Regions from separate parts of the Shewanella sp. MF05913 genome, predicted to be linked through region 3. Evidence: predicted binding sites of a transcription regulator. Region 3 holds the regulator's gene; each other region holds the start of a gene.
What was found. The regulator sigma-54, encoded in region 3, starts transcription at its own class of promoters, with help from an activator protein. The targets are predictions, from matches to a motif close to GTTGGCACGNNNNTNGNNT.
Positions count from the first base shown of each region.

Region 1 (10,182 bases), on a different contig from region 3:
TCACCGTCGCCATCAACAGCATACTTACGGTAATTAGTCGGCATAAATTGAGTATGCCCCATGGCTCCGGCCCACGAACCAACCATTTTATTATCAGCGAAGTTATATTGCTGTTTTAACTTTAATGCTTGTATTAACTCGCCAGTAAAATAATCACTGCGACGAGGATCGCAACCTAATGTCGCGAGCGAGTCAAGAACCGGCATACTGCCTTTATAACTGCCAAAGTTTGTTTCTAAGCCCCAAAAAGCGACTATGTACTGCCCAGGGACACCATATTCTTTGGTTAAGTTAGCCAATAATACTTGATGCTTTGCCATCATTTTTCGACCTTGATCAACGCGCCAAGTTGTGACCCGTTTCTCAAAGTAATCGCCAAACGAGGTCGTAAACTCGGGTTGTTGATTATCGAGTTCTATCACTCGAGGCACATACTTTAAATGAGCAACAGTCGTGTCGATGATATGTTGTGATATCCCAGCCGCCTTGGCCTTTTGCTGCAAATTAATTACACAAGTGGCAAAATCAGCTTGTACAGGCTCAGGCGGAACAATCACAACAGGTTCTGGGGAGGCGGATACCGCGCAAGCACTTAATAAGGTGCTTGAAACAAACATGGAAGCAACAAACACTGAAAAACGGCTTTTATGGGTCATGAAAACACTTACTTATCACAAATGAATGACGAATATCGTGACGCATCGCTTCCCAGGAAACAAGACCTGTTAGCATTAATCCCTGTTTATTTATTCAAAACCGACCATTTTAATCACCCAATTGGTATAAAGAATCAGCATTAACAACATTGTCATTAATTAAGCCTTTTCCTTATTTTGTGAGTACGTATAATGAGGTTAATTCTCACTCATTGAAGCGACTTATCATGACCGAACAAACTCCCGCACTAATCGGCTTTATCGAAAACGTAAAACAACACCAAGTCTTATGGGGCTTACAAGATGAAACAGGTGAAGGCTGGGTAGTATGTGACTCATCTGAATTTGAAGAAACCGACGTGATGCCTTTATGGTCAAGCGAAGCTGCCGCGACCAGTCATTGCACTGAAGAATGGGCAGATTATAAAGCGGTTACCATTACCCTAAATGAGTTTTTAGAGTACTGGGTTGGCGATTTAAATGACGATGGTGTACTTATCGGTATTGATTGGGAAGCCGATCAAGAATGCGAAGAAATTGATCCAATCATTTTGGCAAAAGAATTAGTCGACTTCGAAAAAGAATAACTTTTTTGAATCGACATCACTTAAGCTGCTCTTTATGAGCGGCTTTTTTATTTTAAGCTCTCCACTCACTACTTAAAGCGTGCAAGCCTATGCCAACATTAATTGATATTCCTTTTGAACAGCGCCACACATGTTGGTTTTGCGCAGAACCGAGTGATCAAATTTTTGATTATTATCGAATGACCCACACACCGCACCCCTCTCTTGCGGTACCGGCTTGTAAAGAGTGCTTAGGCTTAGCGAAGAAGAACCCATTGACCTCGATTTGGGATTGCCGCGATGCCGTTAAAGATCAGCTAATGCACCTTTACCGCAAAGATTTAGCCATTGGCATTAATTGGACAGAGCAAGAATTACAAGAGTCTGAATTTGAGTGCAAAATCTTTGGTGGCTTTAAAAAAAGTGCATGGATGATGTACCAAATAGCGCAAGGACGTATTAACGCTAAAGGTTGGCCATTAAGTGTAGAAGGAGTACTACTCGATGGTGAAAGTGGTCATTATCAACGTGGATTTGAGTTTGACGACGTCGCCTTCACATCATTACCAAAAGCAATTGAGCATTACAGTAATACATTATCACTTGACCCAAACTTTCTGAAACAATTGGTGACGTTACTTGGTAAAGCTAAATTTGGCCATGCGATTAAAGTCGCTAGGCTCAATATTGGTATCACTCGCGAACATCAACGTAGAATTATTGATGAGCTAATCGAAGACAATGACCAGACATAACGTGGCACGAGTGCGACGCGCAAACGGCAGATAAGTTTCTGCCGTAATCCGTTGGGAATCATAGTTAGTGATCTATACCGACAAAATAGCACGCAGCCGGTCTTGCACCACCCCCACTAACAAATCTGGCTGAAACTTAGAGATAAACTCGTTACAGCCCACCTTTTCAACCATGGCTTTATTAAAACTGCCACTGAGTGACGTATTTAACGTAATAAATAACGATGCCAAACGCGGATCAGCACGCACTTCCGCAGTGAGCTTATAACCATCCATTTCGGGCATTTCGGCATCGGTAATCATCATCAATAATTCATCTGCCACATGCTTGCCATTATCAGCCCAGCGTTGCAGAAGCTGTAATGCCTGTAAGCCATCTGATGCCTCAACAATCTCGATGCCTAATGGTGTTAACGTATCACGAACTTGCTTACGCGCCGTAGACGAGTCATCGACAATTAGCACTTTACGACCGTGCATTTTCCCCGCTAATGCTTCATCTAACACCCCGTCAGATAAGCTAACATCGTAATCAATAATCTCTGCAAGTACCTTCTCAACATCAATAATGGACACTAATTGAGTGAGCCCATCTTGCTCAATTTTCGTAATTGCAGTGAGGTAATTATGTCCACCCGATGTTTTTGGTGGCGGCATAATGTCGCTCCAAGTCATATTGATAATATGCTCAACTTTACCGACCAAAAAAGCCTGCACGCTGCGATTGTACTCTGTAATAATCAAATTACTGTCTTCAGTAATCGGCCTTGGCGAATAACCGATCGCTTCACGCAAATTAATCACTGGAATTGATGTGCCTCTAATATTCGCGACGCCATAAATATTGGCATTGCTGCCGGGAAAAGTATTAATAGTGGGTAACTTAACCACTTCTTTTACTTTAAACACATTAATTGCGAATAATTGCGTAGAGCTAATGCGAAATAACAACAGTTCTAAACGGTTTTCACCGACTAACTTGGTGCGTTGATCTACCGTATCGAGCACTTTTCTCATAAAGCCATCCACCTACTGAAAATAACAATCGAGTTAATTATACTAAAAAACGCAGACAAAAGGACGTAGTAAGCATGATGGAACCGACAAAAAAGGATTAAACCGGTTAATTGAAGATCAATCTAATGTTCTAAGTCGTATAGTAAATAATAATCGATATAGTTTTATAAAACGGAGTCGACAATGAAAAAACGATTAAATCAGATGATAAAAATGCCTTTACTTGCACTGTCAGTGTTTGGGCTATCGGCCTGCACAATAATTGATAAACCTGTCGATGTGGTCAAGCCGTTTGAGCTAAATCAATATTTAGGCACCTGGTATGAAATCGCCCGTTTAGATCATTCATTTGAACGCAATATGTCAAATGTCACTGCGCAATACAGTGTTGACGGCGACAAAGTGGTGGTCATCAATAAAGGATTCAAACAAGATAAACAACAATGGGATCAAGCTGAAGGTAAAGCTTATTTTATTAACGGCAGCAATCAAGGTTTACTCAAGGTCTCCTTCTTTGGCCCATTTTACGGCGCATACCAAATACACGATATTGTACAAAATGACCAAGGGCAATATACAGATTCATTGGTGATCGGTCCTAATAATGACTATGCATGGATTTTATCGCGCACCGCCACCATTGACCCGGTTATTAAGCAGCGCTTTATCACTAAGCTTAACGCATTGGCGATAAGTGAAGATAAACTCATTTGGGTTAATCAAGGTGATCAACAATAACTCAGCAAGCGTATAGTTAAGCAGATGCACCGTAATACACAATCCAGAGGTTGTAATGATTATCCCAATTTTTCCTTTACCGATTTGCCTACTCCCACAAGGGTATACGCAACTGCGGATTTTTGAAGCCAGATACAAACGATTGGTGTCTGAGTCGCTAAAAAGTGGCCAGGGTTTTGGGCTGTGCATGTTATCTGACGACAAAAAAACCATCATGCCAATAGGCACTCTGACACACATTATCGATTTTGAAACGTTAGAAGATGGCTTATTAGGCATAAGTGTTCAAGGTAAGCAAACCTTCACCATAAATAACATTACAGAAGAAAGTGATGGCTTAAAACGTGCTGAGGTAACGCTCATTGATGGGTGGCCAAGCAATATCATTGAAGCGCACCCTGCTCAGCCACACATTAAACTCAATGAACGTAAAAAAGATCAGTATCTCAGCAAAACATTAAAACAGCTGCTGCAACAATACCCACAACATTTAGCCCATTACAGTGAAAACGACTTTAACGACATTTCATGGGTATGCCAACGATGGTTAGAGATTATTCCATTGAGTGCCAAGGAAAAATACCAGTGCATTAATAGTCACGACCACCTATTGGCTAAATCTTTTTTATTCGACGTTATAAAATAATCACATTTTATGATCCGTTAATCTACACCAGCCGTATAACTCAATAATGACTTGATCAACTACCCTGTGCAGCAGTTTTAGTAGCTGCATAAATGGCATATACACATATGCTCAATAGTGATTTATTGGATGCGAGTGAAAAAAATGGAAAATGTTCAATCACAAAGCGCACAAACTCGTTATGATAAGGGAAATCTTGCACAAAGATCCTCTAATCAACGAAATGGTGCTATGAAATCAGACGAACCTAATCCGCTAGCAGACGAGCTTGCTCAACTTATGATGCAGGTTGCAAACAACCGCTGCAAAACATCATTTGCCAAACTTTTTTCGCATTTCGCGCCCAAAATAAACTCTTTTGGGGTCCAGCGTTTAAGCCAGCAAGGTTTAGCAATGGATTTGGTACAAGAAACCATGTCTCGCGTGTGGACCAAAGCGCATTTGTACAATGCAGACAAAGCTGCGGTTAGCACTTGGGTATTCACCGTTATGCGTAATCAGTGTTTTGACATGCTTCGTAAAGTACAACACAACCGTGAAGATGCATTTGGTGATGACATTTGGCCATTATTTGAATCAGATGATGCAGAAAATAATGATGATGACTTTTTATTATCAGCAAGCTTACTGCAACATGTTGAAGAATTACCGCCATTACAACGCCAGGTGGTTCAAGGTATTTACATGCAAGAGCTGACACAACAAGAGTTGGCAGACAAACTGAACATTCCTATCGGAACAGTTAAATCCCGACTTAGACTCGGCTTAGAAAAGTTAAAAAGCTTTATGGAGAAACATTATGATTAATTACCACCCAGATCAGCATTTGCTGTCTCTCCACGCTAAAGGTGAGTTGCCTCTGTCAATGTCAATTGCCATCGCAGCACATGCAGAATTTTGTCCGCATTGCCAACAACAGCTAGATCAAATGACAATTGCGTTGTCTGAGCAGCAGTTTGAGCAAGGTGATGTCAAAAATACAACCGCAGCGGAACAACACGTTGAGTTCGACGATTTACTCAGCCAATTTTTGTCATCAACACTCGATGCATTAGACACCGATGATAGTGTTGATAGTGTTGATAGTGTTGATAGTGTTGATAGTAAGGCTACATCACAGCCTGAGACAATCGACAACAGTGTCACCATTAAAGGTCAGCATTATCCTTTACCGCGTGTGTTTAAAAAGCAAATTAATGCTTCATGGCAAGGCATAGGTAAAGTGAGCCGCTTACGTTTAGACACGGGTGAACCACAAGCAAGAGCAAGCTTGTTGCACATAGCGGCAAACGGTGAAATACCGGATCACACCCATAAAGGTTCTGAGTTAACGTTATTGTTAGCAGGTGAGTTTAGTGATTGCTACAACACTTACAAACCGGGTGACTTTATGTTGCTTGACCAAGACCACGAGCATTCACCTAAAACAACTGAAGGTTGTTTATGTTACACAATCGTAGATGCGCCACTGTACTTTACAAAAGGCATCAGTAAGTTACTCAATCCTATTGGTGAGTTACTTTATTAATTAGGTTTTGCTGTAAATCGCGATAATAATATTATCGCGATTTAAATCATCAACTTAAAATAAAAACCGATTGGAAATATAATATTTATAGCGGTAATCAAGCAAAAAATGCATGTTATTTGTTTTTTTTATGAAAAACGTTGTTGCTATAAATGAAAAGTGAGTATAGAATCCATACAGATTTAAAAATCTTGTTAATTTTGGTACCTACCTGTAAGTCTGCTCAACTTCCTTCGTAAACCCAAGACAAGCTTCTGCTCATTTTTATTGACCATGACATGGCCAATGTTTGTATGAACATTATCAACAAACGTTATCCGTCATAACACTGTCATATAATTATGTTCAACTTACTCCGTTAAGTGAAAAGTATAAACAATAGTGATTAGGTTTTATTATCTTAATCAACTATTTATAAAACAACACTTGATTAGTGAGTTCAGAATAGGTTAAGTTAAATCTCGACAAGTTAATCTTTCGCACCACTAAAAAATGCCAAGGATATTATATTGAACAATTTTTTCACCCAAGGGTGATAAGCACAAATAAGGAATGTGACATATGTCATACAACATAAATGGACATGAAATTTCAGTTAGCTTTCCAGTTAATTCAATTTCGTCAAACAAAAATTCAATTGCTTTTACCGACAGCCTAGGTAAAAACAAAAAAACCTTTTCAAAGCGTATTGAAGCAATAAACTTCATGAAATGGTTAATATCTGCAAGTAAGTAATACCCCTAACGCCTCGCGTTAATCATTTGCTCTGTTATTTAATAAACTCATTTCTCGGTATTCTCCTCTCACTTACCGATGTTTATTAAAACAGAGCAAAATGAATTAACCTTTACAACACTCCATTGATATCTCAATAAGTTTTTTCATTAGAAAACTCATTACATTTTTGCGTTTAGTTATCGTTATTTTGCAAATTTACGTTGATATCTTGGTAGCATCGTTTGATTCCCCAATACCCCACCTTGATGTAAATACACAATATCGCCTTGCCACTGCGGGTGCTTAGCTAAGTAATCTTTTAGCACTAAAAATCCAACAGGATCATAGAGTAACTCAAACTCAATGCCAGACTCACACACCGTTTGCCACATATCAAAACAGCGCCGAGTGAGTTTACCAAAATGATATTTATGGCCATCATTGACTACTGTCGGAAAATACACCTTGTCGACTAATTGTGAAAATTGCTCTGTTAAGTAGCCATCGCCGCCTACAGTACTGCAGGTTATCACCTCAATATTGAGTTGGGTTGCATCAATACAGGCTAATTGCTGTATGAGTTGCTTATTTAAATACGCGGCAGTTGTTCCTGTACCAGAGGGTAAAAATACTTTTAATTCACTGATGTTATTTAATAGAGCCCAATCGATGATCTCGTTGGCTAATATCGCCAAACCTGCTTCAGCATATTCGCAGCGTCCACCTTCAGGAATGTGTAACAGTGAACAAAACTGCGAGTTGTTGGACTCTAGTATTTGTTTTACGACGTCATCTAAATGCATCTGTTGATATTGATCAGCCTGTTTCAGTTTGCTGACATCAATAATATTGGCACCATTCGCGATTGCCGCAGCATAATTACCTTTTGGGTGATGAATAATAAAGTCGTTTACGTGACTCACGTAATAATCAAATTGCCAACCTCGTTGCTTAGCTAATACAGACATTGAATATAACGAGTTTGCTTGAGCAGAGCCAGATCCAACCAGATGAGTAACATGAGAATAATCTTGCGATAAAAAATGATAAAACTTGCGCGCCTTATTACCGCTAAAATCGGGATGCAATAAGTCATCACGTTTCACAAAAATACGTCTTTGTTCAAATAACATCTGCTGTACAGGGCTTGTCGTAAACATGATCAATCTCAAAATCATTAAGATGAGTATTTTAACCAAAAAATGATAAAACTCACCGTTTGATTTGTTTTTTTCACTATAGCCAATCTAAAACAACGCTAAAGAATCATAAAAACCCATTAAAAGCATACACTTAAAACTTTGGCATGAAAATCGCTTAGTAAAGAGCAATTAGTACAGGTTATGTACATTAGCTTCTAATAAGGAATAACAATGTCTCTTTTACGTTTGCTGTTTAATATTGCTTGGTTTGTTTTAGGCGGTTTTGTGATGGGCTTGGCCTGGTGGCTTGCTGGGCTGTTGTGCTTTATCAGTATTATTGGTATTCCATTTGGCCGTGCGTGTTTCGTGATTGGCGAAATGGCATTTTGGCCATTCGGCCAAGAAAGTGTGAATCGTAAACACTTAACGGGTAATGAAGATCTCGGCACAGGTAGCTTTGGCTTAATCGGTAATGTCATTTGGTTCTTGTTCTTTGGTATATGGTTAGCGATTGGTCATTTAGCCCATGCCCTGGCCTGCTTTGTGACCATTATTGGCATTCCATTTGCGATACAACACATTAAGTTAGCACTGTTAAGCCTAACGCCAATTGGCCAAACAGTTGTAACAAAACCAGTATAAACTGACGTTTACCATAGAGCCGATAACATCATGTTGTCGGCTTTTTACTGTGTGGATGATAATATATACCCAATAATAAATACAAAAGAGTAATGCATGAAATATTGGTTAATGAAGTCTGAACCCGATGACATCAGTATTGATGACTTACGTGATAGTCCAAACCATACAATGTCATGGCAAGGGATCCGTAATTATCAAGCACGAAATTTTATTCGTGATGACATAAATGCGGGTGACAGTGTTTTGTTCTATCATTCTAGCTGTAAAGTACCAGGTGTTGTTGGGATTGCCAGCGTTGTCAGCCAACCGCAACTTGATGCGAGTGCATTTGATCCTCAATCTCGCTACTTTGACCCTAAGTCAGACCCAAGTAAACCACGTTGGTGGCAAGTCGATATTCAGTTTACACATAAACTCGAGCAATTAGTTCCGCTAAGCCAACTCAAAAGTGACCCTGCATTACAACACATGGTGTTAGTGACCAAAGGTGCTCGGTTAAGTGTGCAACCAGTCACAGCCCTTGAATTTGAGCACATAGTTAAGCTCGGCCAAACGGCCAAATAACGCCATTAACCAAAAGCAGAGATAAATAAAAAAGGTGACTAAATTCAGTCACCTTTTTTAATTAATTCACATACAATCAACTGTTAGTTAATCAAGCGTCCAATGCCACCTAACACCGAGCCTTCACCTTGGTCTTTGCCGCCACTAGAAGGTGCGTGAGCAATAATACGATCTGCCATGCGAGAAAATGGTAAGCTTTGAAGCCATACCGTGCCATGTCCTTGCAGGGTCGCTAAAAATAACCCCTCACCACCAAACACCATTGATTTAAGTGAGCCTGCTCGTTGAATGTCGTAATCAATCCCTGGGGTAAAGCCCACTAAACACCCTGTATCGACACGTAATGTTTCACCGCGCAGTTCTTTTTTGATTAAGGTGCCGCCAGCATGCACAAACGCCATACCGTCACCTTTAAGGCTTTGCAAAATAAAGCCTTCACCGCCAAAAAAGCCGACTCCAAGGCGTTTATTAAACTTCATCGTAACCTGGGTGCCCAACGCTGCCGCTAAAAAACTGTCTTTTTGGCATATAAGTTCGCCATTATGTTCAGCAAGATCGATAGCCAATATTGTGCCAGGAAATGGCGCTGAAAATGCAGCCTTACGTTTACGATTACCTTCATTGGTAAAGTGAGTCATAAAGATCCCCTCACCTGAAATAGCACGCTTGCCTGCACCCAATAATTTACCAAAAAAGCCAGACTCCGGTTCTGAGCCATCACCCATTTTCGCTTCAAATGAGATATCTTCTTCTAGGTATGTCATTGCCCCAGCTTCAGCAACCACGGCTTCATTAGGATCTAATTCTATTTCGACCAACTGCATACTGGACCCAATAATTTCGTAGTCGACTTCGTGACATTTTCTGGTCATTTTTTGCTCCTTAAAAATGAATGTTACTCGTTTATATTTATCTTTGCTGTGCCTTATATTTAGGTTAACAAGATGTAACCACTTTTCCCACGCCAACTTTGTGACATAATATGTCTAAGTGATTATTGTTAATACCAGTTAACCTAAACCTGTACCACTAAAGCCAGTTTGTTGCTGTTGATACAGGGCAAATTCTTGCAAAATAAGTTCGGTAAATAATTGCCCTGCTCGGCCTAATGGCCGCTCTAGCGTTGACACTAATTGTGGCGTGAAGCTAAATCGGTTACCACCAATAAAATCCACTTGCGTTAATTGACCGTTAGCGAGTTCTTCTGT
Region 1 covers NZ_JCAYNT010000003.1:257,310-267,491, forward strand. Annotated here, with positions in the region: gene AC19MV_RS06835 (lytic murein transglycosylase) at 1-656, opposite strand, end outside; gene AC19MV_RS06840 (DUF2750 domain-containing protein) at 884-1,243, shown strand; gene AC19MV_RS06845 (hypothetical protein) at 1,333-1,977, shown strand; gene AC19MV_RS06850 (chemotaxis protein CheV) at 2,050-2,994, opposite strand; gene AC19MV_RS06855 (lipocalin family protein) at 3,178-3,732, shown strand; gene AC19MV_RS06860 (LON peptidase substrate-binding domain-containing protein) at 3,788-4,378, shown strand; gene AC19MV_RS06865 (sigma-70 family RNA polymerase sigma factor) at 4,523-5,185, shown strand; gene AC19MV_RS06870 (ChrR family anti-sigma-E factor) at 5,178-5,906, shown strand; gene AC19MV_RS06875 (1-aminocyclopropane-1-carboxylate deaminase/D-cysteine desulfhydrase) at 6,827-7,783, opposite strand; gene AC19MV_RS06880 (YccF domain-containing protein) at 7,997-8,407, shown strand; gene AC19MV_RS06885 (EVE domain-containing protein) at 8,504-8,974, shown strand; gene AC19MV_RS06890 (TIGR00266 family protein) at 9,058-9,846, opposite strand; gene AC19MV_RS06895 (LysR family transcriptional regulator) at 9,985-10,182, opposite strand, start outside.
Region 1: a site for sigma-54 is predicted at 7,924-7,942, ahead of AC19MV_RS06880 (YccF domain-containing protein). Genes of this name have one in related genera too.

Region 2 (10,182 bases), on a different contig from region 3:
GCCTTCTTGCTGACTGGCATTATAATCACTCGTCGCTAAGTATCCGGCATCGACACCAGCATCCACAAAAGCTTGATACAACGGGTTTTTCATTTCGTTACCGTTATTCACCGCTAAAGGACCCGTGTCGCCGCGGTAAACGTTGCCACCAAATGACCATGTTTCGGCTTTTTTGAAATACGGTAAACAATGGGCATAGTTCCAATCTTTTGCACCATGTTGTTGCCACTCGTCAAAATCACGTGCATGACCACGTACATACACCATGCCGTTAATTGACGATGAGCCGCCCAACACTTTACCGCGAGGACAATGCATACGACGGTTATCTAAATGTGGCTCGGCTTGTGTTTCAAACTGCCATGCATACTTTTTAGTATTCATCGGGATTGAAAGGGCGGTTGGCATTTGGATAAAAATACTCTTATCACTACCACCAGTTTCTAAAATTAATACTTTATTGTCTGGGTTTTCGGTTAAGCGGTTGGCCAATACACAACCTGCGCTACCAGCACCAACAATAATATAATCGTATTCATGAGACATTTGCGTAGACATTAATTGGGTCACTCCTAAAATGGGCTTTCAAGTGACTGCATACCCACGTAAACCGCTTTAATTTGGGTATACGCTTTTAAGGTTTCAGAGCCATTCTCACGACCAATACCAGACATCTTGTAGCCACCCACAGGCATTTCTGCTGGCGATGCACCATAGGCGTTTATCCAGCAAATACCGGCTTGCATTTGGTGAATCACACGGTGAGCGCGAGTAATGTCCTGGGTAAATACGCCAGCGGCTAAACCTAAGTGAGTGTTATTGGCTCGCTGAATCACTTCATCTTCATCATCAAAGGTAAAGACTGACATTACCGGGCCAAAAATCTCTTCTTTGGCAATGGTCATGTCATCAGTGCAATCAGTAAAGACAGTAGGAGCAACAAAGAACCCATGAGGTGCATTATCAGGGCTTAATGCCACACCACCGGTTAATAAGGTGGCACCTTCTTTTTTACCAATAGCGATATACTCAAGCACTTTTTGTTGATGTGCTCGTGAGATTAATGCGCCAAAATTGGTTTCTGCATCCATCGGATCGCCACAAACAATATTATTTTCAGTGCGTTGCTTTAAGCGCTCAATAAATTGTGGGTACATGTTTTTTTGCACAAATACGCGTGTGCCATTAGTACACACTTCACCTTGGGTATAAAAGTTCGCCAGCATGGCTGCTGATACCGCATTTTCAACATCGGCATCATCAAAGATGATTAACGGTGATTTACCGCCAAGCTCCATGGTCACTTCTTTTAAGGTACTTGATGCTGCAGCCATCACTTTGGTGCCCGTGCCGACTTCGCCAGTAAATGACACTTTGGCAATATCGTCATTAGTAGTTAACCAGGCACCTACACGGCCATCACCTTGAACAACGTTAAACACGCCATCGGGTACGCCTGCTTGAGTGAATATTTCTGCTAAACGCATTGCACCGCGAGGCGTTTCTTCAGAGGGTTTAAAAATCATTACATTGCCGCAAGCAAGTGCAGGGGCCGCTTTCCAGCATGCAATTTGTAATGGATAGTTCCATGCGCCAATGCCAGCACAAATGCCTAACGGCTCACGGCGAGTGTAGTAAAAGTCATCACCAATAGATTGTTGATTACCTTCAATGCTAGGCGCTAAACCTGCAAAAAACTCGATTGAATCTGCGCCGGTAACGACATCAACAACCGAGGCTTCTTGCCAGGGTTTACCGGTGTCAAGCACTTCACCTGCGGCAAGCTCGTCATTGTGTTCACGAAGTAGGGCGACGGCTTTAAGCAAAATACGGCTACGTTCCATCGGCGTCATCTTTGACCACACGGCAAAACCTGTTTTGGCACTCTCAATTGCGGCGTGTTGTACCGCTTCTGTCGCGACTTCTACTAAATAACTTACGCTGCCTGTTGCAGGATTAACGACTTCGAAGGTTTCTCCGCTGCCATTAGATATGTACTTACCATGAACGTAATTTTGGTATGTGATTAACGCTGACATTCAATTTCTCCGTGTTGCACGATCACAGCCTCTATAAAGGCTTTAGATAAAATTTGGGCTTGCTTAAAATCTTCTACAGGGCTGTGGCTTAACGCACTGCGTAACCAAAACCCGTCGATAATTGCCGCGGTTTGTTTGGCGGCATTAATCGCGTCTGTTTTGGGTAATAATTGTTTAAATGAATAAAGCAGGTTGCTGTATAGACGCTGATTATTGATGTATTGCAGTCTAGCCAGTCCTGGGTCGTGCATGGCTTGAGACCAAAAACTTAACCACGTTTTTGTTGCCGCACTAGAACGTTGAAGTTCAGTAAAGTTAGCTTCAACTATCATTGATAATCTTGCCATTGGGGTTAATGTTTTGCCTGACGTTCTGGTCAGTAAGGCTTGCTTCAATTCTTCTAATAAGAATTTTTGCGTGGCTTCAATTAACCCTTGTTTGCCACCAAAGTAGTGGCTGATGATCCCTGATGACATACCCGCTAAACCACTGATCGTATTAATTGTGGTGTGCTGTAATCCATGACGTTCGACTGACATTAACGTGGCATCTATGAGCTGTTGTTGTCTGACGTTTTTCATTGCTGGTCTTGACATTAGTGACATCCTTTTTTGGCTGAAACGTTATTAATTGAACGTTCAATTAATAACAATACTAATGATTAGACCTCTAATTATCAAGCGATTGTTTGATTTAGATCACTATAACTGCGTCAATTTATTGCTAGGTGATTGAGTTGGGTTTTTATAAGTAATTGTTATATATCAATTATTAGTTTTAGCAGCTATTTGTGACGTTATTGTCGGTTTTTATTAATTATTGCAGCTGTAATGATTTTTTTGTTCAAATAATCGACCAGACTCACGCTTGTGGCATGTTAATACGATGAGGCATACGCTATACCACGCTTGTTTATAAGTGGTTTTCATATAACAGGCTTGCCCTGCAAGCCAACCATAAGCTCAATCGCGAACGCTGATAACGTCAAGCCCCACTAAAATCAAAATCGTGCCTCAAACAAGATTGTATGAAGACACTGTGATGTAAGAATCAAAATAACAAAAAAGTATTTGGCATATGCCATTAATGGGTATATAAATAGCATATGCCATTTACTTGTGTGCGTAATCTAAAAAGGATTGGGTAACTGGTACCAAACAATATTAATTATCGCAGTGAATTAACTGCAAGAGAGGACATAATGATTACAGTCATACCTATTAAAGATGAGCATATTGCTAACCATTTTAGCAAAGCAGAGAGTTTCATTATGGTTAATGAACAAGCCAGTATTGTTGCGCGATTTGATAATCCGGCATTGAGCGATGGCTGTGAAGGTAAACGTAAGTTAGTTGAACTTATCAAAGCCCATGGCGCGACCCGAGTGATTGTGAGAAATATTGGCCAACAATTGTTGTCTAAGTTACTTAACCAACAACTCGATGTTTTTCATGCCAAAAATGGTCGTACAGAGATTGCTTATTTTGCCAACGAACACTTAGCTGAATGTGAGCCATATCTTGATGCATCGCAGGGCAGACCTTCAACTAAGCATATCGCTAAACAAGGTGAAGGCGGATGTTGCGATCATAACCATGGTGAAAGTGGTTGTCATGGCGGACATTGTGATTCTCATGAACATGGCGAAAGTGATATAGACTTAAGCGAACCCATGCATATCAAGCGCTGTTGCCAGAAAAAGCATTCGTTATTACGTGCGAATTAAACGACTCAAGTGAAAGTCGTAGTTAAACTTCTTCGTTTAATACTTTATTCGTTAAGCGCTCACATTGCAGCAGAAGTATCACGCAAGCTTACAGCTTTAAACCGTATCGTTGTAATTTACGATATAAGGTTCGCACGCTGACATTGAGTATAATGGCCAATTCGGCGGGCGAACCTGTAAATTGTAGACACACTTGCGATAAATACTCGGATTCAAGATCATCTAAACTCATCATTTTCGTCTCAGTGAGATTAACAGCACTAGCATCAAAGCCTGGTGTATGTTGAGTCGCTGCTTTGCTGGCGGTTGCATTGATGCTTTCAGGTAAATCACTACTATGGATCAAATCTTCATTAGCAATCAGCGCAGACTGTTCAATAATATTTCTTAGTTCGCGAATATTACCCGGGAACGAGTAACTGCTAAGGAGTTGTAACGCATTGGCTGAAAACTTTTTGTGTTTATAGTCTGACAACTTCATAAAATGATTGATCAAGGTTGGAATGTCATCTTGTCGCTCACGCAATGAGGGTAGGTATATTGGGAAACCAGCGATGCGATAATACAAATCTCGTCTAAATTCACCTTTATCCACCAATTCAAGTAAGTTTTTATGACTGGCACTGACTAATCTAAAATCAGATCGTTTTTGCTTTAAGCCTCCCACCGCTCGATAACATTGTGTTTCGAGTAACCTCAATAACTTAACTTGCATGTTCATGGGGACATCACCAATCTCATCAAAAAAAACTGTCCCACCATGGGCAATTTCAATGAGTCCTTTTTTACTGGTGGTCGCGCCGGTAAAAGCCCCTTTTTCAAAACCAAATAGCTCACTTTCAAATAGATTTTCGCTAAGTCCGGTACATTCAATGACCACAAACGGTTTGTCGCTTCTATTACTGGCTTGGTGTACGGCTTTTGCGACTAACTCTTTACCCGCACCTGTTTCACCTTGCAGCAATACAGCGATGTTTGATTGCGATGCCCGGTTGATTTTATTGAGCATTTGTTTAAACGGAGCCGATTGGCCCACCATGGTGTCTTTTTTTGATTCAGTTGATGCATAGTCAATGGAATCTAAAATCTCAAGAAAGCCCATGATCATGCCAGCATCATCTTTAATGGGCTTCATTAAAATGTCGCAATACGATTTACCTTGAGCAGTACTGTGTATGTGAACGGCGTTTGCTGCGCGAGTGGTTTTTTGGCACTGCTGTAACGGACATTCCTCGCCATGTTTGTCACAAGGTTCATCGCTGTGATGAGATATTTGATGACAACGACTTTTACCTAACGTTACCTCTGTATCATAGGTTTCAATATACGCTTGGTTTACGGCATGAATAATATAATCGGGGGTGATGAATATGGCCGGCTTATCTATTGCGTTGATCATCGATTGTACAACGGTAGTATTTTTCATTGTGCTAGCTCTCATAAACATGCGCGCTAAATTAGCTGTCATTAATGCCACCAAAAATGACAGTGTGTGACATTTTTGTCAACAAGATACGTCGCGGACATTAAATCAATAACGACTATTTAGCCTATAGCGTTATAAAATAGGCTTTTTATTTTATTTTGTGACATGGCACAAAGTTTGTAGGTAGATCCTTGAATATCTCAAGACCGCATCTGGTCCCAAGAGGAAAAGGAACAAAAATAATGAACGCAACAAAGACTCCTAATATTTTATTTGTTAAAACCCTAGCCATAAGCAGTATTGCACTTTTATCTTGTGTCAGTTCCATGGTCAATGCACAACCATTAACCGAACAACAACTTGAGCAAGAAGCCAATCAAAAAATTGCCCAATTTAGTCAGGCATTAAAAGGGCAGCTACAAGCTGCTATTAAGCAAGGTGGACTTCCTGCCGGAGTGTCTGTGTGCAAGTCAGTTGCCCCTAGCATTGCTGCTGAAAACTCTAAAGACGGTTGGACACTCAAACGAACCAGTTTGCGCGTGCGTAATAGTGATAACACACCAGATGCCTGGGAGTTGGCACAGTTAACGCAATTTGAACAAACAAAAGCCGCAGGCAAGCAAGCTGCTGATGCTCCCATTGTTGCGAGTGAATACATTGTTAACGGTGACACGACTGAGTTTCGTTATATGAAAGCCATTCCAACACAAGAACTGTGTTTAGGCTGCCATGGCAGTAACATTACTCCAGAGCTAAGCACGCTAATTAAACAAGCTTATCCAGAAGATAAAGCCATAAACTTTGAATTAGGCGACTTACGCGGTGCATTTTCATTACAAAAGGTCATCAGCAGTACAGAACAATTGAAAACCATAAGTGGCAAACCTTAAGGTGAGCGTATGGTGGGTTATGTTAATGGCGTATTAATGGGTAATCTCTATTAGCCAACGCAACCCCCGCGATATCACATATTCTGCGGCCGAAGGGCCTTTGTTGCGACTCTCGCCGCAGTTTACTATTTTGTTTTCAGTTAACATTATGCTGTAGTTAATAACCGCCTTGATATGTCGCTAAATAAAGGCTGAATTAGGGTTTTATCTAACAAAAATGCAATGCTTTTTGTTGGGAGTTAATTGTTCATGAGCAAAATCCGCATCGATCCCTTCTATCACCCAAGCAGTCACTCTGTGAGTTATGTGGTGACCGATCTTGCTTCGCGTCAAAGTGCCATTATTGACCCTGTGTTAGATTTCGATATTGCCTCGGGTAAAATAACGACTGTGTTAGCAGACAGTATGATTGACTATCTAGACAGTAATGGCTACGAGCTTGAATGGATTTTAGAAACCCACGCTCATTGCGATCATATTTCTGCTGCATGTTATATCAAACAGAAACGCGGTGGTTCTACTGGTATAGGCGAGCACATTACTAAAGTGCAACATATGTTTAAGCGGATCCTTAACCTGGATGACAGCTTTCATTGTAATGGTGAACAGTTTGACCAGTTGTTTGTTGATGAAGAGCTGATTAAGTTAGGTCACTTAGATGTACACATCATGCATACTCCAGGGCATACACCTGCATGCGTGAGTTACCTTATCGAAGATGCTGTATTTGTTGGTGATGTTATTGCTTCACCCGACATTGGTACCGTGAGTGCTGATTTCCCCAACAGCAGTGCAGCGACATTATACCACTCTATTCAAAAAATATTAGCCTTGCCTAATAGCACTCGGGTATTTGTTGGTCATCAGCCGCAAACTGCGTGGACACAAAGCAACATAGTTGAAACCTCAATCCTGGCTCAAAAACGCACTAATCGGGTTGTAGGCGGTAAAATAGGTTTGGATGAGTTTATTCAATTGCACCAAGAGCAACATCAAGGTACATCGATGCCATCATTGTTATTACCTGCAATACAACTCAACATTAGGGCTGGACACTTACCGCCCCCAGAAGGTGAAGATAATTACTTTCTAAAAATCCCGCTCAATCAATGGTAACAATGTACTGCTAAGTAGTAAGCAATAGCATTAACAATCAATAATAAAAATGAGCCATAAATGGCTCATTTTTATATGCTTATGCAGTGTACTGACTCACTGATATTAACTCATCTATAAATCTTCATGTCTTCACACTGATGCTTATGAGCGTTAATTTGAGGATAAGCTTTGGTTTAAAGATAAGCTCATGTTTAAGATTAGGCTCATGTTTAAGGTGACGTTATGAATTAAAGCCGTGAATCTCAGACTATATTTTATGAGGTATCACGGGAAAGCCATCTTGCTCCCATTGCATCATGCCACCAGCAACCGATAATGGTTTGGTAAAGCCCATGTTCTGCAACGAGGCAGCAGCTAATGCAGAGCGTCCGCCCGTACGGCAAATAAGATAAATCTCTTTGTTTGCCAACTCATTCAACGCTAAAACCCACTCACAATGATGGCTAACTGATGGGTGCTCATGAATTTTCATTTCTAATACACCCCGAGGTAGGTTAACGGCACCTTCGATATGGCCAGTTAAAAACTCTTCATGTTCGCGCACATCAATAATGATAATGTCAGGATTTAACATTGCTGTGAGTAATTGCTGCGTGTTGACTTCAGCAATCGTTGTTTTGATTTCACTAATATATTCTTGAGCAGTTTTCATGTGTGCCTCGTGATACTAAATAATTGATTGAGTTGTAATAAACAATGCCATTACCACTAAAAACACCGCGAATACTTTTTGTAATGTGGCTTTAGGGAGGTATTGAGTGAGCTTCTGTCCGGCTAAACTTCCGACAAATCCGCCAGCAATCATGATGGCAATAACAGGCCAGTCGAATTGCAGCCCTTTATCAGACAACAAGCTGTAATATTTAATGAACCCCATTGAAGAGTTCATGGTGATAATCAACAAGCTGGTACCCACTGCTAACGACATTTCAATGCCGCCGAGCAATACCAAGGCAGGGATAATTAAAAATCCGCCACCGACACCCACAAAACCTGTGACGACACCGACTAATAATCCTTGCAATAGCACGTTAGCTAGCTTGAGTTTGCCTTGGGTGAATTGAGCATTTTGTTTGCGCCACATCATCACCGCACCGATCAGCATTAATCCCACAAACACACTCAGTTGGATCTGGCTGGTGAAATAGGTACTAATCCAAGCACCTAAATACGTGCCCGCCATACCGGGTACACCAAACAAAAAAACATGTGGCCATGAGACCATTTTTTGTTTAATAAACCCGATACTACTCACCGCGCTAATGGCTGCGACAATACAAAGAGACGATGCTATTGCGAGCTCTGGTTGCATCCCAACAAGATATAACAACATAGGAACCGTGAGTATTGAACCTCCAGAACCCAGCATGCTCAGCACTAAGCCAATAACTAACGCACCTAAAACTGCTTGTATCATATTGATAACCTATGTTTTAAAGTAAGTTAATCGGCACTTTTAAATACACAGTGCCATTCGATTCAGGTGCTGGCATGTTACCCGCGCGAATATTGACCTGAATAGACGGTAATATCAGTCTTGGCATGGGTAAGGTGGCATCACGAGCTTGACGTAGCGACACAAACTCAGCTTTGCTGATGCCATTTTTAACATGAATATTGTTGGCTTTTTGTAGGCCCACTTGGGTTTTAAATTGATGGCTGCGACCTTCCGTTGGATAATCATGACAAACATAGATATCCGTAGACTCAGGCAAGCTAAACAGCGATTGAATTGAGTCATATAAAGTGTTGGCGTCACCACCTGGGAAATCACAACGAGCCGTGCCTACATCGGGCATAAATATGGTGTCGCCGACAAAAGCGGCTTGTTCATTGATGATGTAAGCTAAGTCTGCAGGGGTATGGCCGGGTGTGTGCATGATACGAATAGCCATATTGCCCACTTGCAACAATTCATTGTGTTTAAATAACCGGTCAAACTGGCTGCCATTGGGTAAAAAATCACTTTCAAGATTAAAGACTTGCTTAAAGGTTTGTTGCACTTGAGTAATGTGTTCACCAATACCTATTTGACCACCTATTTGATCGCGGATATAACTGGCAGCAGATAAATGATCTGCATGTGCGTGAGTCTCAAGTATCCATTTAACACTTAATTCTTGGCGTTCAACCCAGTGCAGAACACGTTGAGCACTGCGAGTGTCTGTTCGCCCGGACTTATAATCAAAGTCTAAAACCGGATCGATAATCACCGCAAAGCGTGTGGCATTATCTGCAATAACATAGGTGAATGTTTCACTGTCATCATCTAAAAATTCATGGACACTAAATGTTGAGTTCATTACAAATCTCCTATAAAAAAGATGCACAGGGGCGGGGGATACCCCCTGTGCAGTAACGGATTAAAGAGATTTCTTGCTGAAGTACCAATCTACATAATCATATCCTTGGCCTAAACGTGCTTTGGCGTCGGCTGTTGTGGCTGGTGGTGGAACAATGACGTCATCACCAGGCTGCCAGTTTTCAGGGGTAGCAACACCATTTGCATCACTGGTTTGTAATGCTTTAACGAGGCGCACAAATTCATCAACTGAGCGACCATTGCTCATTGGGTAATACACCATTGCGCGTAAAATACCTTCAGGGTCAATAATAAAGGTCGCTCTTACTGCTGCGGTATCGCTAGCACCGGGTTGGATCATGCCGTATGCTTTGGCGACTTCCATTGATAAGTCAGAAATGATTGGAAACGTAATTTCAACACCAAAGTTTTCTTCAATGTTACGTACCCAAGCAATGTGAGAGTGAATACTGTCAATCGATAAACCTAAAAGTTCAGTATTCAGCTTGGCAAACTCACCTGCACGTTGAGCAAACCCCATAAATTCAGTAGTACAAACAGGGGTAAAGTCAGCAGGGTGTGAAAATAATACTAACCATTTACCTTTATAATCATTTAACGAGCGCATACCGTGAGTCGTTTTAGTATTAAACGCAGGTGCAGGGCGGTTAAGTTGTGGG
Region 2 covers NZ_JCAYNT010000012.1:11,414-21,595, reverse strand. Annotated here, with positions in the region: gene betA (choline dehydrogenase) at 1-546, opposite strand, end outside; gene betB (betaine-aldehyde dehydrogenase) at 573-2,039, opposite strand; gene betI (transcriptional regulator BetI) at 2,027-2,635, opposite strand; gene AC19MV_RS14280 (NifB/NifX family molybdenum-iron cluster-binding protein) at 3,241-3,765, shown strand; gene AC19MV_RS14275 (sigma-54 interaction domain-containing protein) at 3,854-5,191, opposite strand; gene AC19MV_RS14270 (Tll0287-like domain-containing protein) at 5,434-6,081, shown strand; gene AC19MV_RS14265 (MBL fold metallo-hydrolase) at 6,331-7,197, shown strand; gene AC19MV_RS14260 (rhodanese-like domain-containing protein) at 7,448-7,852, opposite strand; gene AC19MV_RS14255 (sulfite exporter TauE/SafE family protein) at 7,868-8,617, opposite strand; gene AC19MV_RS14250 (MBL fold metallo-hydrolase) at 8,634-9,503, opposite strand; gene AC19MV_RS14245 (peroxiredoxin) at 9,564-10,182, opposite strand, start outside.
Region 2: a site for sigma-54 is predicted at 5,356-5,374, ahead of AC19MV_RS14270 (Tll0287-like domain-containing protein). Genes of this name have one in related genera too.

Region 3 (10,182 bases):
CGGGTGTAATCTGCGGGTTTCGCTGTAGCGTTTAAGTAAAACTTTGTCGCTAGAGTTTAAGAAAAAACTGGTAATTTCGGTATCAGGTTGCAGTATTTCAAGTTGTTCTTGAAGCACTTTGCCTTGTTCGGCAATATTGCGCACATCAACACTAATCGCTACGAGGTCATTACTGCCTTTTAACTGAGCCAATAAGGTGCCAATTAGCGGCAATGGCAGGTTATCAACACAGTAATAGCCTAGGTCTTCTAGTACTCTTAATGCTACTGATTTACCTGAGCCTGACCGTCCTGATACGATAACAAGTTTCATGCCGTAATTACCTGATAGAGTTCTGTAGAATCGTGGATTTTACGCAGCTGTTTTAGTACTTGTTTGTCGCTGAGTTTTTGGGCCATCGAAGATAAGGTGCTTAAGTGTTGTTGGCACTGATCTGCAGGAACTAATAATGCAAATAAGATATCGACAGGTTGTTTATCGATGGCATCGAACGAAATGGGTTCTTCGCATTTTACAAAGATCGCAATAGGGTGATCGATTGTCGTTAATCGGCCATGAGGTATTGCAATACCATTACCTATACCTGTGCTACCCATTTTTTCTCTTGCGATAAGGCTTTCAAACACCTCTTGCGAAGACAGGGTCGGGTACTGGGCAGCGACTAAATCGCTGATAAGTTCCAGTACCTTTTTCTTACTGCCCGGTGTGGCACAGGTGGTGCATTCCGGCTGCAGGATGGTACAAAGTTCCATCGTTAGTGTTTTGTATACTTCTCTTTGTGTTTAATTACCTGACGATCGAGCTTATCTATCAGGGCGTCTATTGCTGCATACATGTCTGTATGTTCTGACATTGCAAAAATTTCTCCGCCCTTTAGGCTGACTTTAGCTTCTGCTTTTTGTTGTAATTTTTCTACGTTGAGTACAACGTGAACATTATTGATCTGATCGAAGTGTCGTTCAAGCTTTGAAAACTTTTCCTGAACGTATTCACGTAAAGATTCGGTTATTTCAACATGATGCCCTGATAAATTGATCTGCATTACACTTCTCCATTGTTGAGTGATTTATAAACTCTTACGTTGGTTTGAGGGCGGTATCATCATTGCCTCACGGTATTTTGCAATCGTACGACGAGCAACGTTTATGCCCTGTTCGGCCAATAGTTGAGCCATTTTGCTGTCGCTAAGCGGCTTTTTCTGGTTTTCTGCAGCAACCAACTTTTTAATAAATGCGCGGATTGCTGTCGATGAGCACTCTCCGCCATCATCAGTGCTGACATGGCTAGAGAAAAAGTATTTTAATTCAAACAACCCTCGTGGGGTGTGCATGTATTTTTGAGTGGTCACGCGCGAAATGGTCGATTCATGCATTTCTACGGCTTCAGCAATGTCATTTAATACCATAGGTTTCATGGCTTCTTCGCCATATTCGAAAAAACCTTGTTGGAATTGCACAATGCAATTGGCTACTTTTAACAGGGTATCGTTACGGCTTTCAATGCTTTTGATAAACCATTTAGCTTCTTGCAAATGACCTCGTATAAACTGAGTATCAGATGGGTTTTTACTGCTGCGAGCCATTGCAGCATATTGCTGATTAACACCTATTTTAGGCATGTTATCTGGATTGAGTTCAACAACCCAACGGCCATTCTTTTTAAATACTGTGACATCAGGGATTACGTATTCGTCATCGACGGCAGTAATCAATAAGCCAGGACGCGGATTAAGAGATTGAATTAAGGTAATGGCATCACGTAACTCATCTTCTTTTAAACGCGTTTTACGCATTAATAATCTAAAGTCACGCCCAGCGATTAAATCCAAATAATCTTTGATGAGCATTCGCGCATTTTCAATGTGCGGAGTTGAGTCTGCATATTGTGACAGTTGAATGAGTAAACATTCACTAAGGTCACGTGCAGCAACACCTACGGGGTCAAAATGTTGAATTCGCTTTAACACCGCTTGAACCTCATCAAGCTCAACATTTTCATCGCCCATAGCTTCTAGTATTTCTTCAGTGCTTTGGGTTAGATAGCCGCGTTCATCTATTGCGTCAATGATGGCTGTTGCGATGGCAAGGTCGGTGTCTGAAAATGGCGTTAAGTTTTTTTGCCACTCTAAATGTTCATATAAGCCTTCGGTGGTTTCCCCTTGAAAAGGCATATCATCGTCACGCATGCTGGCACTACCAGACCCTGACATCGGTGAGGCGGTATAGACTTCATCCCAGGTTGTGTCCATGGGCATGTCGTCCATGGTTTCTTTACTGATGGATTCTGTGGTATCGATGGTTGAAGTATCTTTTTCGACACTCACATTACTGTTGTCACTGAAGTCTGTGTCTGATTGATCGCGACTTTCTTTTAAGGGATCTTTAGCTTGAGAAAATTCATCTTCTATTTCAAGCAATGGATTTGAGTCCAGCGCCTGTTGGATTTCTTGCTGTAGCTCCAATGAAGATAATTGCAGCAAGCGGATGGCTTGCTGCAATTGAGGGGTCATAGTGAGATGCTGACCCATTTTAAGTTGGAGTGACGCTTTCATTTACCGCTTATCCCTAGATGATTTCCATAAAAATAACAATCTCGAAAAACTGTAATGGGGTGTCACGTACGTCAATGACATTTCACGCAATTTAGGTATCGTTCAATGGAATGAATTAGATAGGCTAAAAGGCGGATACCCAATCAACTTGAAGATACGTGTTTCAGAGCTTCACCGTGTTTTCAATACTAGGCGCGTTAATGCGGTAATGTAGGCACCTTATAAATTAACGCAACAACGTAGTGGGAACACGGTGAAACTCCCAAGGGGCAAGTTTTACACGCGTTCATGCTGTGTTATTGATTTTGGAAAGGGAACGACCATTAACCGCAATCAATGCCTTGCCTAAACGCGTGTAAATTCTTGCTGAAATCGAGTATCTTCAGGTTGTTTGGGTATATAACCTAACTATAGCTTGAATTGTTCACCTAAGTACACAGCTCGAACTTGTTGATTGCTCAAGATCTCTTCAGGCGTACCTTCGGCAATTAAATTACCTTGGCTTACGATGTAAGCTCTTTCACATACATCGAGTGTTTCGCGAACATTATGGTCGGTAATCAGTACGCCTAATCCACGACTTTTTAGCTGTTGGATAATTTTTTTAATGTCGATAACCGAAATCGGATCAACACCCGCAAAAGGTTCATCAAGCAAAATGAATTTAGGGTTAGCAGCGAGTGCTCGGGCAATTTCGACTCGACGGCGTTCACCGCCAGACAATGACATGCCTTGGCTGTCGCGAATGTGAGTAATGTGAAACTCTTCCAATAAATGCTGGAGCTGTTCAATACGTTCTTCATTACTGAGTTCTTTGCGGGTTTGTAACACCGCCATGATATTGTCGTGCACGGTGAGTTTTCGAAAAATACTGGCTTCTTGTGGTAAATAGCCAATCCCTTTACGGGCTCTAAGGTGCATTGGGTCAGCGGTGAGGTCGTCATTATCAATTAATATACGGCCTTTATCACTTTTAACTAACCCTACAACCATGTAAAACGTGGTTGTTTTACCGGCACCATTAGGGCCAAGTAAACCGACAATCTGCCCCGTTTTTACTGTTAAGCTGACGTCTTTTACGACTTGACGCGCTTTATAACTTTTGGCTAGGTTTTCAGCTGTTAAGGTAATTTGGCTCATGGTTTTATCTGCTTGTTGACAGGGATCTCAGGCAGCTTTTGTTTTGGCGCTGACTCGTCTTGGAAATTTTCTGGTTGAATAATCGTGATGACGCGATCTTGGCCTTTACCGGTACTCTCAGCAATTAACTCTTGGGCTTTAATGTTGTATTTAATTAGGTTGCCCGTGACCTGACTGCCTGCTTGGTCTAGCTTGGCATTACCGGTTAACGTCAGAGTTGTTGTGGCGAGATCGTAACTGATTTCGTTGGCACTGGCGGTACCGATGTTACCGTCGTCGAGTTCTTGAGAAAATGTCGCGGGTTTACCCGTCGCGATTAAGCGTTTTGATACACCGTTTTTGGGGGTAAATGCGCGTAATTCGTCGGCATTAATATTAATCGTGCCTTGCACAATCGTCACGGGGCCATTAAAGACAATTTGATTGTTTTTAATGTCGGCAGATTGGCTCACTGCAGCAATTTTCAATTCTTGTTTGAGATCACCTTGTTTTGCCATAGCTGGAATGCTCAGCATGCAAAGTAAGCCACTTAATAGTAATGCGGCATTGGCGCGAGGATGTCGATTATTGTGACTCATATGTTCCTTCTACTTTGCTTAGTAGCGATAATTTTTGCGTATTCAAGTCAGCATGTAGGCCTAAGCCTTGGATCATAAACCCTTTACCTTTGATATACACCATCTCTTGTGAGCTGCTTATCATGGTCGTTAAATCTAGGGTGACTGCTTGTGTGGTCACTGACTGTAACGGTTCTTCAATATCAATTGCATCGATAATAACATTATTTTCTAAGCTGACTTTATTGCTCTGTTTATTTAATTGTCCTTTGTCAGCGCTGAGTAGCCACTGTGCTTTACCATTTTCTGGGTAAATTAAATAAACGGGATCAGTAAAGTGGGTGATATCGCTGGAAGCATAATGCTCCATATGCTTCGCGGTGACTTTACTGGCAATCAAACCTTGTTCATTGTATTCGGTTGTGCGTAAGTCGTTGGCGACAAAGTCCGGACGCTCAATACCTATCACTTTTACGGCATCCATTTCACTGCGTTTTACTTGCGTTTGCCAGTACAACACAAGGGCAAGGCCGAAAAATGCCGCTATCGCGATGGTAACTCTATTCATATACTCATACCGTGGGCACTGGTGAATTTGTCTTGGCTTAATAATAGTAAATCTGTGAGTTCACGCAATGCACCATGGCCACCATTGAGGCTAGTTGTCATATGGCAATGTTGTTTAACAAATGGGTGACCGTCGGCCACACAAACCGCAAGACCCACGGCTTTCATCACAGGCAAATCGACCATGTCATCACCAATGTAAGCCACTTCGTCTGGAGTGACATTATATAAAGACAATAACGCTTCAAATGGTTCAAACTTATTATCGATGCCTTGATAAATGTGTTTAACCCCCAGTGCAGTCATACGGGTTTCAACAATTTTGGATTTACGGCCTGTTATCACGGCGACATGAATGCCGCTAGTGAGGGCAGATCGCACGCCATAACCATCGCGAGTGTGGAAAGCTTTTAACTCTTCGCCGGCATTACTAAGGTAAATTCGGCCGTCAGAAAACACGCCATCAACATCGCATATTAACAATTTGATTTTTTTAGCTCGTTGCCAAATATCATCGCTGATTGGTCCGTAAAAACCTGAGTGAGTGGTTGTGTCTGACATGGTTAAATAACTCCTGCTTTAACCATATCGAGCATATTTAGCGCGCCGATCGGTTGATGTTGTGGGTTAACGACAATCAGTCCGTTAATATTTCGTTCTTCCATGATTTGCAGTGCTTGTGCCGCTAAAATACCGCTAGGGCTAGTGACACAATTTTTGGTCATTACCTGCGAAATAGGTGTGGTGCGTAAGTTAACTTCGGCATCGATAATGCGGCGCAAATCACCATCAGTAAAAATACCGACTAGGGTATTCGTTTTATCGACTATGGCGGTCATGCCAAGGCCTTTTTTAGATATTTCGTACAGTGCTTCAGTAATGCAGATGTCATCGTTTACGCTCGGTAAGCTTTCACCCTGATGCATCACATCTTCAACTTTTAATAATAATTTACGGCCTAATGAACCACCCGGATGCGATAGGGCAAAATCATCTCGAGTAAATCCTTTTGCTTGCAGTAATGCAATGGCGAGTGCATCACCCATCGCCAAGGTCGCGGTGGTACTTGACGTTGGCGCTAATCCAAGTGGGCATGCTTCTTCTTGGACTTGAATACAAAGATGGATTTTTGAGAGCCTTGCCATATTGGATTCTGGTTTACCAGTAATCGCGATGACCGGAACGCCCATGCGTTGAATTACAGGCAATAAGGTCAGGATTTCGCTTGATTCACCAGAGTTTGAGATGGCCAATACGATGTCATTTTTATCTAATGCGCCTAAATCGCCATGACTTGCTTCGCCAGGGTGTACAAAAAAGGCTGGTGTGCCTGTGCTGGCAAATGTCGCCGATATTTTATTACCAATATGGCCTGATTTACCCATGCCCATGACAATAACTTTGCCCTTGCATTGCATAATGAGTTCGCAAGCCTGGCCAAACTCTACCGAGTCAACATATTGATATAAATTATCTAATGCCGCTTTTTCAATATCGATGACTTTGCGGCCCCATTGGCGAAACTGAGTTTGATCTACCATGCTTGTCTCTCTTTTGGCTTAATACCTAACCTTTATGCTCCAACTTAATGGGATTGAAATACAACAATTTGGTACGCAATAAAGGTGATTAATAATAGGACGCCATGCCAACGAGTCAGTTGTTTTTTGGCGCCACTGGATAAGACTAAAACGGCTAACGCTGCGCTTGTGCCTAATACCATGTAGAAATCTCTCCCACTGGCTTGTGCATCTATCACGCCAGGGGCGATAAGCCCTGGTATCGCGAGTACCGCTAATATATTAAATAAGTTAGATCCAACGATATTGCCTATTGCTAAATCATCTTCTTTTTTTAATACCCCAGCAATACAGGCGGCAAGTTCTGGCAAACTAGTTCCCACAGCAATAATGGTTAAGCCAATGACCAAATCAGAGAGCCCGTAAAATTTGGCAATCCCGACTGCACCATCTACCATCCAACCTGCTGATAGTGGGAGTAATATAATACCAACTATAAGCCAAATGATAGCACGAAAGGTGGGGACGTTTTTAGGGATCTCAGATTCGATATCGTCATCTAAAGCATCTGGGGTTTTATTGTGAGTGGCTTGCCAAATGAAATAGCCCATTAATGCAAAAAACAATATCGTGAGCATGATGCCTTCTGCACGAGTTAACAAGCCATCATGTAAGGTGTAACCGGCAAAGACGGTGGCGGCTAACATTAATGGGATTTCACGTTTAAGCGTTTTGGAACCGACGCTAATCGCGCCCAGTAATGCGGTTAATCCTAAAATTAAGGTAATGTTGGCAATGTTTGAGCCCAAAACGTTACCGACAGCGGTATCGCGCATGCCGTCCATTGAGGCTGTTGCTGCCACGAACATTTCCGGGGCAGAGCTGCCCATCGCGACGATAGTCAGTCCAATCAACATGGGTGGCAAGCCTAAATTACGTGCAAATGCTGCTGCTCCGTAAACAAATCTATCCGCGCTCCACACTAAAACAGCAAGGCCTGCAATTAACATTAGGATATTAACTAACATGAGATTCCTATGATGATAAATAATTAGCGGGCATTTTCGCTGGATTTTCACTAAATTGAAAGCATTGCACACTAATTGTATTAACAATGAGCATTGGTTATATGGATATAGTTGTCGCTTAGTGGACAATTACAGTACAATTTGCGCTTCATCTTTTTCTAAGGAAGGTTGTTATCTCCTCAACACCGATGCCTGATATGAGTAAATCAAATAATTCCCCTTTGGTCGAAATAAACCATTTGGCGTTTAGCCATGGTTCGCGAGTGATCTATAAAGATATTTCGCTAACGATACCTAAAGGTAAAGTGACGGCCATTATGGGCCCAAGTGGGATAGGTAAAACTACCTTATTAAAATTGATTGGTGGGCAACTCAGACCTGACAGCGGCCAAATTTTATTTGATGGCCATGATGTTCATAAGTTAAAGCGCGAAGAACTCTTTGAGCTGCGCAAGCGTATGAGTATGTTGTTTCAAAGTGGTGCTATGTTTACCGACCTTAACGTGTTCGATAACGTCGCATTTGCATTGCGAGAGCATTCGGGATTACCTGAAGACATCATTCGCTCTATTGTATTGATGAAACTGCAAGCGGTAGGTTTACGCGGCGCAGCATATTTAATGCCAAATGAATTGTCTGGTGGTATGCAACGCCGAGCTGCATTGGCGCGTGCCATTGCGCTTGAGCCCGAAATGATTTTGTATGATGAGCCTTTTGCTGGGCAAGACCCTATTTCTATGGGGATGCTGGTGAAATTAATTCGTGAGCTTTCAGATACGTTAAAGCTCACCTCTGTTGTGGTATCGCACGATGTAGATGAAGTGTTGGGTATTGCTGATTACGTTTACGTCATCGCAGAGAAAAAAGTCATTGCACACGGAACACCAGAGCAACTTCGTTTGTCTGATAACCCGCAATTAATTCAGTTTATCCAAGGCGCGCCAGATGGTCCGGTGCCATTTCATTATCCTGCCGAGGATTATCAAGAGGAGTTATTGCGTGGGCGTAATTGATTACATTGCCGACATCGGCAAATACGCACTAAAAATGGTGTCAGGCCTTGGCCGTGCGGGCTTAATGCTGTGGGGCGCTATTGTACGAGTGCCTAATATCAAGAAAGGTTTACCATTATTAATCAAGCAAATTTATGTGCTTGGTGTTCGTTCAATGGTGATCATACTGGTATCAGGTTTATTTATTGGTATGGTGCTGGCATTGCAGGGATATAACATTCTTGTTGGTTTTGGCACTGAAGAAAGCTTAGGCCCAATGGTCGCGCTGAGTTTACTACGTGAATTGGGTCCGGTGGTTGCTGCACTGTTGTTTGCTGGTCGTGCCGGTTCTGCACTCACAGCAGAAATTGGTCTAATGAAATCCACTGAACAGCTATCGAGTTTAGAAATGATGGCCATCGATCCACTGAGGCAAATTATCGCACCGCGATTTTGGGCTGGGGTCATCAGTATGCCTTTGCTTGCATTAATGTTCAGTCTAGTGGGCATTTTTGGCGGTCACCTGGTGGGTGTCGAATGGAAAGGTATCGATAGCGGTGCGTTTTGGTCTATTCTTCAAGCATCGGTAGAGTGGGAGCAAGATATTGTTAATAGCTTGATTAAAAGTGTGATTTTTGGCGTAGTTGTCACTTGGATAGCCTTATACAGAGGTTATGAAGTACAACCGAATCCAGAAGGCATTAGCCGTGCAACAACATCTACCGTTGTACAGGCCAGTTTAGCTGTTTTAGCGCTGGACTTTTTGCTAACCGCAATCATGTTCGGAAATTAAGGTTTTTTCATTGTTTAGTTTAATTGAAGTGGTTTAAGAGTATGTTGACACGGAAAATTGAGTTACTAGTAGGCGTGTTTTTATTGTCTGGTCTGTTGGCTTTTTGTGGGTTGGTATTTAACGTTGCCAATGTCGAAGTAAAGTCAAATGACCAAACTTACACATTAGTTGCCGAGTTTAATAACATCGGCGGGTTAAAAGTACGCTCTCCTGTGAAAGTCGGTGGTGTGGTGGTCGGTCGAGTGACAGACATTACCCTTGATACCCGTAAATTGATCCCTGTGGTCACATTGACTATGGATAAGCGCTTTGATCAGTTTCCTGAAACCAGTAGCTTAGCTATTTTAACATCAGGGTTATTGGGCGAGCAATTTATTGGCCTAACCCCAGGCTTTATGGATGATGACATTGTTATGCTTGCGAATGGCGATAAAGTTCACGACACGCGTGGTGCATTGATTTTAGAAGATTTAATCGGTCAGCTTTTGTACAGTATGTCGTCTAAAGATAAATAGGAGCTCTATAATGAAAGCACTTTTTAGTCGTGTAATTGCGTTATGTTTGGTGGGCAGTGCGGTAATAAGCTCTGCAGCGATAGCGGCCAATGACGAGATAGATACCACAAATCCATATGTGATGATCAAGCAAGTTGCCAATAAAACCTTTGATCGTTTTAAAACAGACAGAGCAATCATTGACACTGATTTAAGTCACCTGAAGGTGATTGTTAACGAAGAATTAATGCCATATGTTGATTATAAATATGCTGCATACAAAGTGATGGGACAGTATTTACGTGACACCACGCCAGATCAGCGTGATCGCTTTGTTGAAGCATTTGAAGGCTATCTTGTGGCAACCTACGCGCAAGCGTTGACTGAATATACCAACCAAGCTGTTGAGTTCGATCCTGCCAGCGATTTCAGCGAAGAAAAAATTGTTGAAATTAATGTGCAAATTATTGAAAAAGGTCGCCCTCCGATCAAAATTCAATTTAAAGCACGTCGTTTAAAAGACAACACCTGGAAGGCATT
Region 3 covers NZ_JCAYNT010000002.1:511,844-522,025, reverse strand. Annotated here, with positions in the region: gene rapZ (RNase adapter RapZ) at 1-312, opposite strand, end outside; gene ptsN (PTS IIA-like nitrogen regulatory protein PtsN) at 309-752, opposite strand; gene hpf (ribosome hibernation promoting factor) at 755-1,042, opposite strand; gene AC19MV_RS05725 (RNA polymerase factor sigma-54) at 1,067-2,551, opposite strand; gene lptB (LPS export ABC transporter ATP-binding protein) at 2,960-3,691, opposite strand; gene lptA (lipopolysaccharide transport periplasmic protein LptA) at 3,688-4,269, opposite strand; gene lptC (LPS export ABC transporter periplasmic protein LptC) at 4,256-4,816, opposite strand; gene kdsC (3-deoxy-manno-octulosonate-8-phosphatase KdsC) at 4,813-5,376, opposite strand; gene AC19MV_RS05700 (KpsF/GutQ family sugar-phosphate isomerase) at 5,379-6,356, opposite strand; gene AC19MV_RS05695 (calcium/sodium antiporter) at 6,401-7,363, opposite strand; gene AC19MV_RS05690 (ATP-binding cassette domain-containing protein) at 7,552-8,376, shown strand; gene mlaE (lipid asymmetry maintenance ABC transporter permease subunit MlaE) at 8,363-9,148, shown strand; gene mlaD (outer membrane lipid asymmetry maintenance protein MlaD) at 9,190-9,663, shown strand; gene AC19MV_RS05675 (MlaC/ttg2D family ABC transporter substrate-binding protein) at 9,674-10,182, shown strand, end outside.